Regions from separate parts of the Alkalihalobacillus pseudalcaliphilus genome, predicted to be linked through region 3. Evidence: riboswitches for the same ligand, from Rfam matches in the RefSeq annotation. Region 3 holds a riboswitch; each other region holds the start of a gene.

Region 1 (3,356 bases), 330 kb from region 3:
TCTTGATGAATTTGAGATACCAGTAGTCGTAGGCATTGGTGATATAGGTAAAATGGGAGGTTTTGATGATGTGAAAAAAGGTGCCCCGATCACAATGCAAGCAGTACAAATTATTTTAGAAAGGAGTGGTAACCTTGACAAAAAAAAGAGATTATAAGGATGAACCGCTATTTTATAAGAGCTATCGAGACAATATTGCCTATCTAGAAGAACGGCTAAAGCTAGATATTTCTTTCGATATCGGTGTTCGTGAGTTAGAAATCCTAGATCATCGGATTGGGATTTATTATGTAACAGGTCTTACTGATAACTTATATATCATTGAGATTATGAAAGAATTAATGGATCTAGGCGCTAGGAACCGAAAATCTTCAGATGTATTTGGTGCTATAAAAAACCATCTCACACATGTCCAAGTCGAAGAGACGAGAGAAGTCAATAATGCGATTAAACAAATGCTTTCGGGATTAATATTTATTATCGTTGAAGGATATGATCAAGCATTTATTATCGATGTTCGTCAATATCCTGGGCGTGGACCTGAGGAACCAGACACAGAACGTGTCGTTCGTGGTGCACGTGATGGTTTTACTGAAAATATCATCATGAATACGGCCTTAGTGCGAAGAAGGATTCGAGATGAGCGTTTACGACATGAAATTACTCAAGTCGGCGTACGCTCTAAAACAGATATTTGTATTTCTTATATAGATGGTATTGCCGATCCTGACCTAGTTGATATTATTAGAAAAGAGTTAGATTCGATTGAAATAGACGGACTAACGATGGCCGATAAGGTGATTGAAGAGTACATTGTTAAACAAGGTTATGATCCATTTCCTCTTGTTCGTTATACGGAGAGGCCAGATGTAGCGGCAACCCATTTATTAGAAGGTCATGTTGTGATTATGGTTGATACATCTCCAAGTGTCATTATTACACCGACCACTTTCTTTCATCACATACAGCATGCGGAGGAATATAGGCAAGCACCTGCAGTCGGATCATTTTTACGCTGGGTACGAACAATCGGAATTGCAACGTCTTTATTTATCATTCCTTTTTGGTTGTTGCTCGTTATTGAACCTACTTTATTACCTGCAGCTCTAGATTTCATTGGTCCTGAGGAGACGAATAATATCCCGATTCTTTTACAAATCTTATTTGCTGAATTTGGGATTGAGCTACTGAGGATGGCGGCTGTTCATACACCTTCACCATTAGCCACAGCCCTTGGCTTGGTCGCAGCTTTATTAATAGGTGAAATGGCGATTGAGGTAGGTTATTTTACAACAGAAGTTATCTTGTATGTCGCTTTAGGTGCTATTGGTATGTTTGCTACACCTAGTCATGAACTAGGGGTGGCTTTGCGAATCATTCGAATTGCCCTTGTCTTATTAGTTGGGATATTTAAAGTTCCTGGTTTTGTTGTGGGAACGTTAATACTAATCTTCTGTTTGACGGCAATAAAACCATTTAACAAGCCTTATTTTTGGCCATTTATTCCTTTTGACCCACCGGCATTATGGCAAATCTTAATTAGAGCCAATGTTCCATCGATGCGTTGGCGTCCAAGTATTGTAAATCCACAGGATCCTGTTAAACAGGATTTAAAAAATGAATAGTCTACATATATGAGGCATGTTGGTGTTGCGAACGGCGTATGATTATGGTAAAGTTAGAGCAACAATTTCATGAACCTCATGTAAAAGTGGGGTAGAGGCGCAGGAAGAATCAGTATACTTATGGAGCGGGTGGAACGCATAGATATGAGTAGAAAGGTCGACTTGCCGAAGCCTACATATGTACCACATTATGTAGAGCTGGGGTGTTATTGAAGAAATAACGCACTGTCACTGAGGAATCAGTGGAGGACTATTCATTTTTTAGTGGGGTTACGTCGGCGAACAGCTAGGTAACACTAGCTGTTTTTTCTTTTACCTTTTAACAGAAATGAACAATCCAGTCGTGATGTGTTGATTATATAGAGAGAACAAATGAGGGAGAGATATTATGTATATACATGGAACTAGTCATATTAATCAGTTTGGACACTTAGAAATCGGAGGAGTAGATACGGTTCAACTTGCCAAACAATTTGGAACACCACTTTTTATTTATGATGTATCTCTTATTCGAGAGCGAGCAGCTGCTTTCCAACAAGCCTTTATTGATGAAGGGATACCTTACCAAGTGGCTTATGCAAGTAAAGCGTTTAGTTGCCTCGCGATGTTTCAATTAGCGGATGAGCTTGGACTAAGCCTTGATGTTGTTTCTGGTGGAGAACTATTTACGGCGATACAAGCAGGTGTACCAATGGAGAAGGTTCACTTCCATGGCAATAATAAGAGTATAGCTGAATTAGAAATGGCGGTAGACGCTGGGATTGGTTGTGTGGTCGTTGATAATTTCTATGAGCTTGATCAGTTATCGCGTATTAGTTGGGAGAAAGGGAAGTTGATGAAAATCTTGCTCCGGATTACTCCAGGGATTGAAGCACATACTCATGAATATATTTCTACAGGTCAAGAGGATTCGAAGTTTGGATTTGATATTGAAAGTGGGCAAGCAACGGAAGCAGTGAAACGAGCATTAAAGGCAGAATACATTGAATTATTAGGCGTTCATAGTCATATTGGGTCACAAATTTTTGAATCGGCTGGTTTTGTTATGGCTGTAGAGAAGGTTTATCGCTCTCTTGAGCAATGGCGGGATGAGCTTGGTTTTGAGTCTTCCGTCTTGAATTTAGGTGGCGGTTTTGGTATCCGTTATACAGAAGAGGACCAACCTTTACCGGTCGGAAATTATGTACGTGAAATGATTGCGATCGTGAAACAAAAATCGGCCGAATTAGGAATGAATATTCCTGAAATTTGGATTGAGCCAGGTCGTTCATTAGTCGGCGATGCTGGAACGACGTTATATTCTATCGGTTCTTCAAAAGAATTACCTGCTATTCGTAATTATTTATCTGTTGATGGTGGAATGAGCGATAATCTGCGACCGGCATTATATCAAGCCAAATACGAAGCGGTGCTCGCCAATCGTGTCAATGATCGAGCAGAAGAAGTATATTCGATTGCGGGAAAGTGCTGTGAAAGTGGCGATATGTTAATTTGGGATTTACCGTTACCGAAAGCCAACCATGAAGATATTTTAGCTGTATTTTGTACGGGTGCTTATGGTTATTCAATGGCGAATAATTATAATCGTATTCCAAGACCTGCCGTTGTTTTTGTTGAAAACTCAGAAGCTCACATCGTGATTGAGCGTGAAAGTTACGCTGACTTAGTTCGGTTAGATCGTCCGCTTGCGAAGGTTGTTAATCATTTATAAATCTCAAGTTCATTAGCCGT
Region 2 (3,356 bases), on a different contig from region 3:
ATTATTTATGTGGGTAAAGCAAAAGTGTTAAAAAACCGTGTGCGTTCCTACTTTACAGGTTCTCATGATGGTAAAACACAAAGGTTAGTAAGTGAGATTGTAGACTTTGAATATATTGTAACCTCTTCTAATATAGAAGCACTTATATTAGAGCTCAATCTAATAAAAAAGCATGAACCTAAATATAATGTGATGCTCAGGGATGATAAATCATACCCTTATTTAAAAGTAACCAATGAAGAGCATCCACGTCTAATTACAACGAGGCAAGTAAAAAAAGATGGTGGGAAATATTTTGGACCTTATCCTAATGCAGGAGCGGCTAATGAAACCAAAAAATTATTGGATCGACTTTACCCGTTAAGAAAGTGTCGAACCTTACCTGATAAGGTCTGCTTGTATTATCATATCGGACAATGTTTGGCACCTTGTGTCAATGAAATTTCTAAAGAGACAAATCAAGAATTAGTAAGGGAAATCACAAAATTTCTACGTTCAGGACATGACGAAGTTAAACAACAGATTACAGATAAAATGATGCAAGCATCTGAAGAGTTAAATTTTGAGAGAGCCAAAGAGTTAAGAGATACGTTAACTTATATGGATACCGTTATGGAAAAACAAAAAATGTCGATTAATGACCGAATTGATCGGGATGTTTTTGGCTTTTCTTATGATAAAGGTTGGATGTGTGTACAAGTCTTTTTTGTTCGTCAAGGGAAATTAATTGAAAGAGATGTCTCGATTTTTCCTTTTTATAAAGAGGCCCAGGAGGATATTCTTACATTTATCGCCCAATTTTATAGTCAAAAAGAGCATATCAAACCAAAAGAAATTTTGATTCCAGAGATTGTCGATCAAGAATTGCTTGAATCTTTTCTTGAAGTAAGCGTGACAGTTCCAAAAAAGGGGAAAAAGAAAGAACTATTAGAACTCGCTAATGAAAATGCGAAAACGTCATTAATAGAAAAGTTCGCCTTAATTGAACGTGATGAAGAACGTACAGTCAAGGCTGTGGAACGATTAGGGGAAGCCTTACAAATCAAAGCCCCGTATCGAATTGAGGCTTTTGATAATTCCAATATTCAAGGTACGGACCCAGTATCGGCAATGGTTACTTTTATTGATGGAAAACCGAATCGCAAAGAGTATCGAAAATATAAAATTAAAACGGTAGAAGGTCCGGATGATTATGCCTCAATGCGAGAAGTAGTTAGAAGGCGTTATTTACGGATTTTGCGTGAGAAGCTACCGATGCCTGATTTGATTGTCATTGATGGTGGTAGAGGGCATATTGCAGCTGCTCAGGAGGTTTTAGAGGATGAATTAAACGTAACGATACCGATATGTGGATTAGCGAAGGACGAGAGGCATAAGACTTCTCAGTTACTGAAGGGAGAACCGCCTATTGTAATTCCTTTAAAAAGAGATAGCCATGAATTCTATCTATTACAACGAATTCAGGATGAGGTGCATCGTTTTGCGTTAAGTTTTCACAGGCAAACTCGCTCGAAATCATTTCTACAATCAGCCTTGGATCATGTTGCAGGTGTCGGAGAAAAAAGAAAAACAAAATTACTAAAGCACTTTGGTTCATTAAAGAAAATGAAAGAAGCAACAATTGATGAGTTAGCCTTAGATGGCATTCCATTACATGTAGCAAAAAGCATTTATGAAGCTTTACATGAGGAACAAGGTGAATAAAGTTTCAAGCAAATAAATCGAAAATTTTGCTTGCATAGGGGATAAGGTTTTGTTAAACTCTTAACTAATTGAATAAGCCATACTTCTTTTTTAGGGAGTGATGGTAGAGGAGCAAAAACGATTAGTAAGGCTTTGGAGGGGAATGAGCCCCATTGAAGATGCCTAAAAGGCGAATTTGCCGAAGTTTAGAAGGAACTCAGATCCTTTTATGCTGGACTTATGTTAAATAGGCATAAGGCTGTCACATAATCAACCCAGGGTTATGTGGAGAACTATCTCACGTGGATAAAGGGAGCTATGGAGCGGCTTAGTATGACAAGCAACGTGAAGGGATCTCCTTTTTCGTTGCTTTTTATTTTTGCCTTAACCATCGAGCTTTTCTTGTGGGATGAAAGTGGGAGCAAAAAGAGAGGATGAAGGAATTGGCTAGAATCGTACAAAAATATGGTGGAACCTCGGTTGGTACAGTAGAGAGAATTAAGCATGTAGCAAATCGAATTGCAGAATCCTTTACTCAAGGGAATGACCTAGTTATAGTCGTCTCTGCGATGGGAAAATCAACGGATACTTTAGTAGAAATGGCTCAAGCACTCACTGAAAACCCGAACAAAAGAGAAATGGATATGCTTTTAACAACGGGCGAACAAGTAACGATTGCTTTATTAACAATGGCTTTGCTGGAACGTGGCATAGATGCCATTTCATATACTGGCTGGCAGGCTGGAATTGAGACAGATACACAGCATGGAAATGCACAAATTCAAGATATAAATACAACTAAAATTGAGGCGGCTTTACATCAAAATCAAGTAGTTATTGTTGCTGGTTTTCAAGGAATTTCACAAGATAGTCAAATTACAACATTAGGTCGTGGTGGTTCCGATACAACGGCGGTTGCCTTAGCTGCTGCATTACAGGCAAAGCGATGTGAGATTTATACCGATGTTACAGGTGTATTCACAACGGACCCACGTTTTGTGAAGGCGGCTCGAAAGCTTCATTCGATTTCGTATGATGAAATGTTAGAGATGGCTCATTTAGGGGCGGGGGTTTTACATCCAAGAGCCGTCGAGTTTGCCAAAAATTATGATGTCCCACTTGTCGTAGCGTCAAGTATGGTTGAAGAAGAAGGAACGATCATTGAGGAGGTAGTCTCTGTGGAAAAAGGCTTAGTAGTAAGAGGAATTGCATTTGAAAATGATGTAACCAAGGTGTCAGTGGTAGGATTACCTAATGAAATGAATACGTTGGCAAGACTCTTTAGTACGCTTTCACGACATTTTATTAACGTTGATATCATCGTCCAAAATGAAACAGACTCAGAGCATGTAACCATTTCATTTACCGTTACACAATCGACTCTTACAGATACGATATCAGCTTTAGAGAAAGCACAGATGGAATTAAATTATGAAAACATCGAATACGAATCAGGGTTAGCCAAAGTGTCCATTGTTGGGTCGGGTATGGTATCTAATCCGGGTGTTGCTGCTCAAATGTTTGATGTCCTTGCAAATGAAGCCATTAGTATTAAGATGGTCAGTACTTCAGAAATTAAAGTGTCTACGGTCATTTCAGAGGATGATATGGTCATTGCTGTGGAAGCATTACATGAAGCTTTCCAGCTAGCAGAAGAAGTCGCCCACGAGGTG
Region 3 (3,356 bases):
ACGCAGATGCGACTGGTCAATATCTAAGTAATGTCATAGAAGACTTAGAAAAGCATAAAGGCTTTTTTGAAAATCAACAAGATATGCGAGCAGCTGATTTGTTTTTAGATTCATTAGCCGACATTCGCACCGAGACAGTTGAAATAATTAATCTTGATCGTCCTAAAGCTTTTAACTCATTCCATGAAATTCATTTGAGTATGTTAGTTGAGCTTGATATTTTGGACAGAGTTCTTGAAGACTTGCGTGATCCTTTTGACACCAAACAAATTGAATCAGCTCGAGTTCATTACGAAAATTCTATTATTGCTTTTAAAAATTTAGAAAGAGAATGGTTTTCTGTTTCAGAAGAATATGGAATTTATTAAAAAGAATGGCTGCTCTATTCGATAGAAAATAGACAGCCATTTATGATTAACGGAATAATTCTTTGAATTCAGCCATCATTCCTTTAAAGGACCGAAAAGGAAAACGCCCTTCTTCGTGGTTCTCAAAAGCTTCCATTCGATTAATGATGGTTCTCTTGGTTGTGACTATCACTTCTTTATCAATATCATATTCATTGGCGTATGCTTGAACGGTTTTCTCCACCTTATTTTGATGTTCATGATGACCACCACTTGATTCAATCCCCACTAAAATTTGCTCATTTGTCTCTACGATGTGAACATCTTGAATCGTTTCAAGGCTAAGTAGGGCTTGTTTAAAATTTACGTTTTCTTGGTAATTGTGGTTTTCTTCTTTAGTTGTTAATATCTTCGTTTGATGTGGTGGATATAACTCTTTTATTTTTCCAGGTCTGTTATTCATTACTCCGTTTGATGTTAAGCCTTTTTCTTTTAGACCGATATTTCTCTTATAGCCGTGAACTCCTTCTTCATACGGAGATTTTTTCTCTGTTAATTGTAAGACCGTATCGTCTGGAACAAGCATATCTGAAATAGGGCCTTCATGGCTACGCACTTCTTGGATACCTACACCACTAAACGTATTTTGTGGATTCGACTTCGCTCCTAGCGGCTTCTGTTGTTCAGTCACACATCCACTCGTTATAAGCATCGTCAAAATGACTACTGAAAACAAGAAATTTTGTTTTTTCATGCAACCCCTCCTCTCTTCTTTTATTTTGCACATAAATAAGAAATTCAACGAGGTAAATTTAGGCTCAGACATATTCTTATTGTCGAATCATTTCTACTTTTAGCTAATTATGACTAGTTTTATGGAAAGACTTTCATTTATTGTCTGTTCTTCATATAATAAACCTTGTGTGAAAGCGTTGAATATAAATGAACTAATGAACGATAAAAAACAATGGAGTGGGAAAGATGAAAAGAAGACTAATTGAATCAAAACGAAGTCAAATGCTACGTTTAGCCAAAAAATACGGGTTTACATCTGCACAAACTGTCCGCTGTAGTCAAGAATTGGACGAGCTCCTAAACGAGATTCAAATCCCAATTATCCGTAATAAAATTTGATCATTTTATTACAATGCGTAAATGTGAGCTGAAACCATTGCAATGTGCTTTATCTTTTGATAAGGTAGAGTCACAAAGTGAATAATCTTTACTTCAATAGTTGAAGTGAGGGTAGAGGTGCAAACTTCATGAGTAGATATGTGTAGAAGGATGAGTCTTCATGGATACATATTTAAAGGGAATTTTGCCGAAGCTAAATAAAATACTCATCTTTTATTTAGTTGGGACTGTGACTTAATAAGTACAGGACTGTCATATAGCTGGCTAAGGCTATATGGAGGGCTATCTCACGCATTGGAATGATTGTGTATACACATTTATTGCCATGCAGCAATGAGATCCTTCATTGTTGTTTTTTTGTGTTGATTCACAAATATAAAATTTAGCCCATATAATTATATGAACGATACTGAAATTGAGGGTGAGAATTATGAATTTAGGACGAGTTATAACGGCGATGGTTACCCCATTTAATGCTGAGCAAAGGGTGGATGTTGCCAAAACAAAACAATTAGTGGAGCATTTAATTTCAAATGGAACAGATGCACTCGTAGTCGGTGGTACTACAGGCGAGTCACCTACTTTGACACATGAGGAAAAGCTACAACTATTTAGAACGGTCGTTCAAGTGGTCAATGGTCGGATACCTGTTATTGCTGGCACAGGTTCTAATTCAACACAAGCTTCGATTGAATTAACAAAGGAAGCAGAAAAAATTGGCGTAGATATGGTTATGCTTGTTGCACCATATTACAACAAGCCTTCTCAAGAAGGTTTATATCAACATTTTAAGGCGATCGCTACATCTACTCATTTGCCTGTGATGCTATATAATATTCCTGGAAGAAGTAGTGTTAATATTAATGTAGATACCACTTTACGTTTAGCCCAAATTCCTAATGTTATTGCGACAAAAGAAGCGAGTGGCGATTTAGAGGCAATGTCTGCTATTATTGCTCAAGCTCCGGATGGCTTCTTATTATATAGTGGTGACGATAGCTTGACGTTACCAGTTATAGCTATTGGTGGAGCCGGAGTTGTTTCTGTTAGTTCTCATGTGATTGGTAATGAGATGCAACAGATGATTCAAAACTATATGAGCGGGCAAGTTCAGATTGCTGCTTTACAGCACCGTGAGTTATTACCTTTAATGAAAGCTTTATTCGCTACACCTAATCCAACTTCTGTGAAAGCAGCACTCGAATTAAATGGAATTTCCGTTGGATCTGTCCGGTTACCTTTAGTTCCTTTAACAACACAAGAGCTTGAGCTATTACAATCATATTTACATCGTTCTGTTAGTTTTTTTGTTAGCTAATTTAGCGTGTCTAAGGGTGAGAATTATGTTCTCATCCTTTTTTGTATGAAAGTGAACTGTGGAGCGATAGTTTGCGCCGTGAAGTTAGCTGGTCATCCACCTTACGATAAATGACCTTAGCAGGAAAGTGCTCCCTGTTTGTTCGGCTGACTCCTGATGGTGAGCGAGTTGTAAACGGGCCAACTGTTTAAAAAGTCGCCACTACTTTTATCTTTGTTGGTGGCGAAGTGAACTGTGGTAAAGGTTAATTGAGGTTTAATACGAGAAAACACCAAGTTGTGTGTGAACTTGGTGTTTTTTCGTATCATATATGGTATTCCTTTTTTAGTTCGTTTAAGGTTTTGATGCTATTTTGATTAAACGGTGTGTCCTCGCTTTGTAATTTCTCTAATAATGAATTTAATGCTACTGCTAGTGAATCTTTATATGTAGGGATTTCACCTTCGTAGTTTTTTAACGAAGCAAGTGGCATCCAAGCCTTTTCATATTCAGCAAGTGCTTTTCTTTCATGAAAAAATACATTTTCCGTTTGTTTCGGATGGTGTAAATCACCTTGT

Evidence for each region. A riboswitch is a leader RNA that binds a small molecule or an ion and turns the genes downstream of it on or off. The one in region 3 is predicted to bind lysine.
Region 1: linked by a shared signal. The riboswitch ahead of lysA (diaminopimelate decarboxylase) and the one ahead of dapA (4-hydroxy-tetrahydrodipicolinate synthase) in region 3 are both predicted to bind lysine.
Region 2: linked by a shared signal. The riboswitch ahead of PQ479_RS10500 (aspartate kinase) and the one ahead of dapA (4-hydroxy-tetrahydrodipicolinate synthase) in region 3 are both predicted to bind lysine.

Annotation. Positions count from the first base shown of each region.
Region 1 covers NZ_JAQQWS010000001.1:729,688-733,043, reverse strand. Annotated here, with positions in the region: gene spoVAEA (stage V sporulation protein SpoVABEA) at 1-157, shown strand, start outside; gene PQ479_RS03520 (spore germination protein) at 135-1,625, shown strand; lysine riboswitch at 1,710-1,886, shown strand; gene lysA (diaminopimelate decarboxylase) at 2,014-3,336, shown strand.
Region 2 covers NZ_JAQQWS010000004.1:88,376-91,731, forward strand. Annotated here, with positions in the region: gene uvrC (excinuclease ABC subunit UvrC) at 1-1,704, shown strand, start outside; lysine riboswitch at 1,801-1,987, shown strand; gene PQ479_RS10500 (aspartate kinase) at 2,127-3,356, shown strand, end outside.
Region 3 covers NZ_JAQQWS010000001.1:403,450-406,805, reverse strand. Annotated here, with positions in the region: gene PQ479_RS01990 (hypothetical protein) at 1-368, shown strand, start outside; gene PQ479_RS01985 (YhcN/YlaJ family sporulation lipoprotein) at 415-1,101, opposite strand; gene PQ479_RS01980 (aspartyl-phosphate phosphatase Spo0E family protein) at 1,329-1,481, shown strand; lysine riboswitch at 1,586-1,774, shown strand; gene dapA (4-hydroxy-tetrahydrodipicolinate synthase) at 1,912-2,799, shown strand; gene kapB (kinase-associated lipoprotein KapB) at 3,104-3,356, opposite strand, start outside.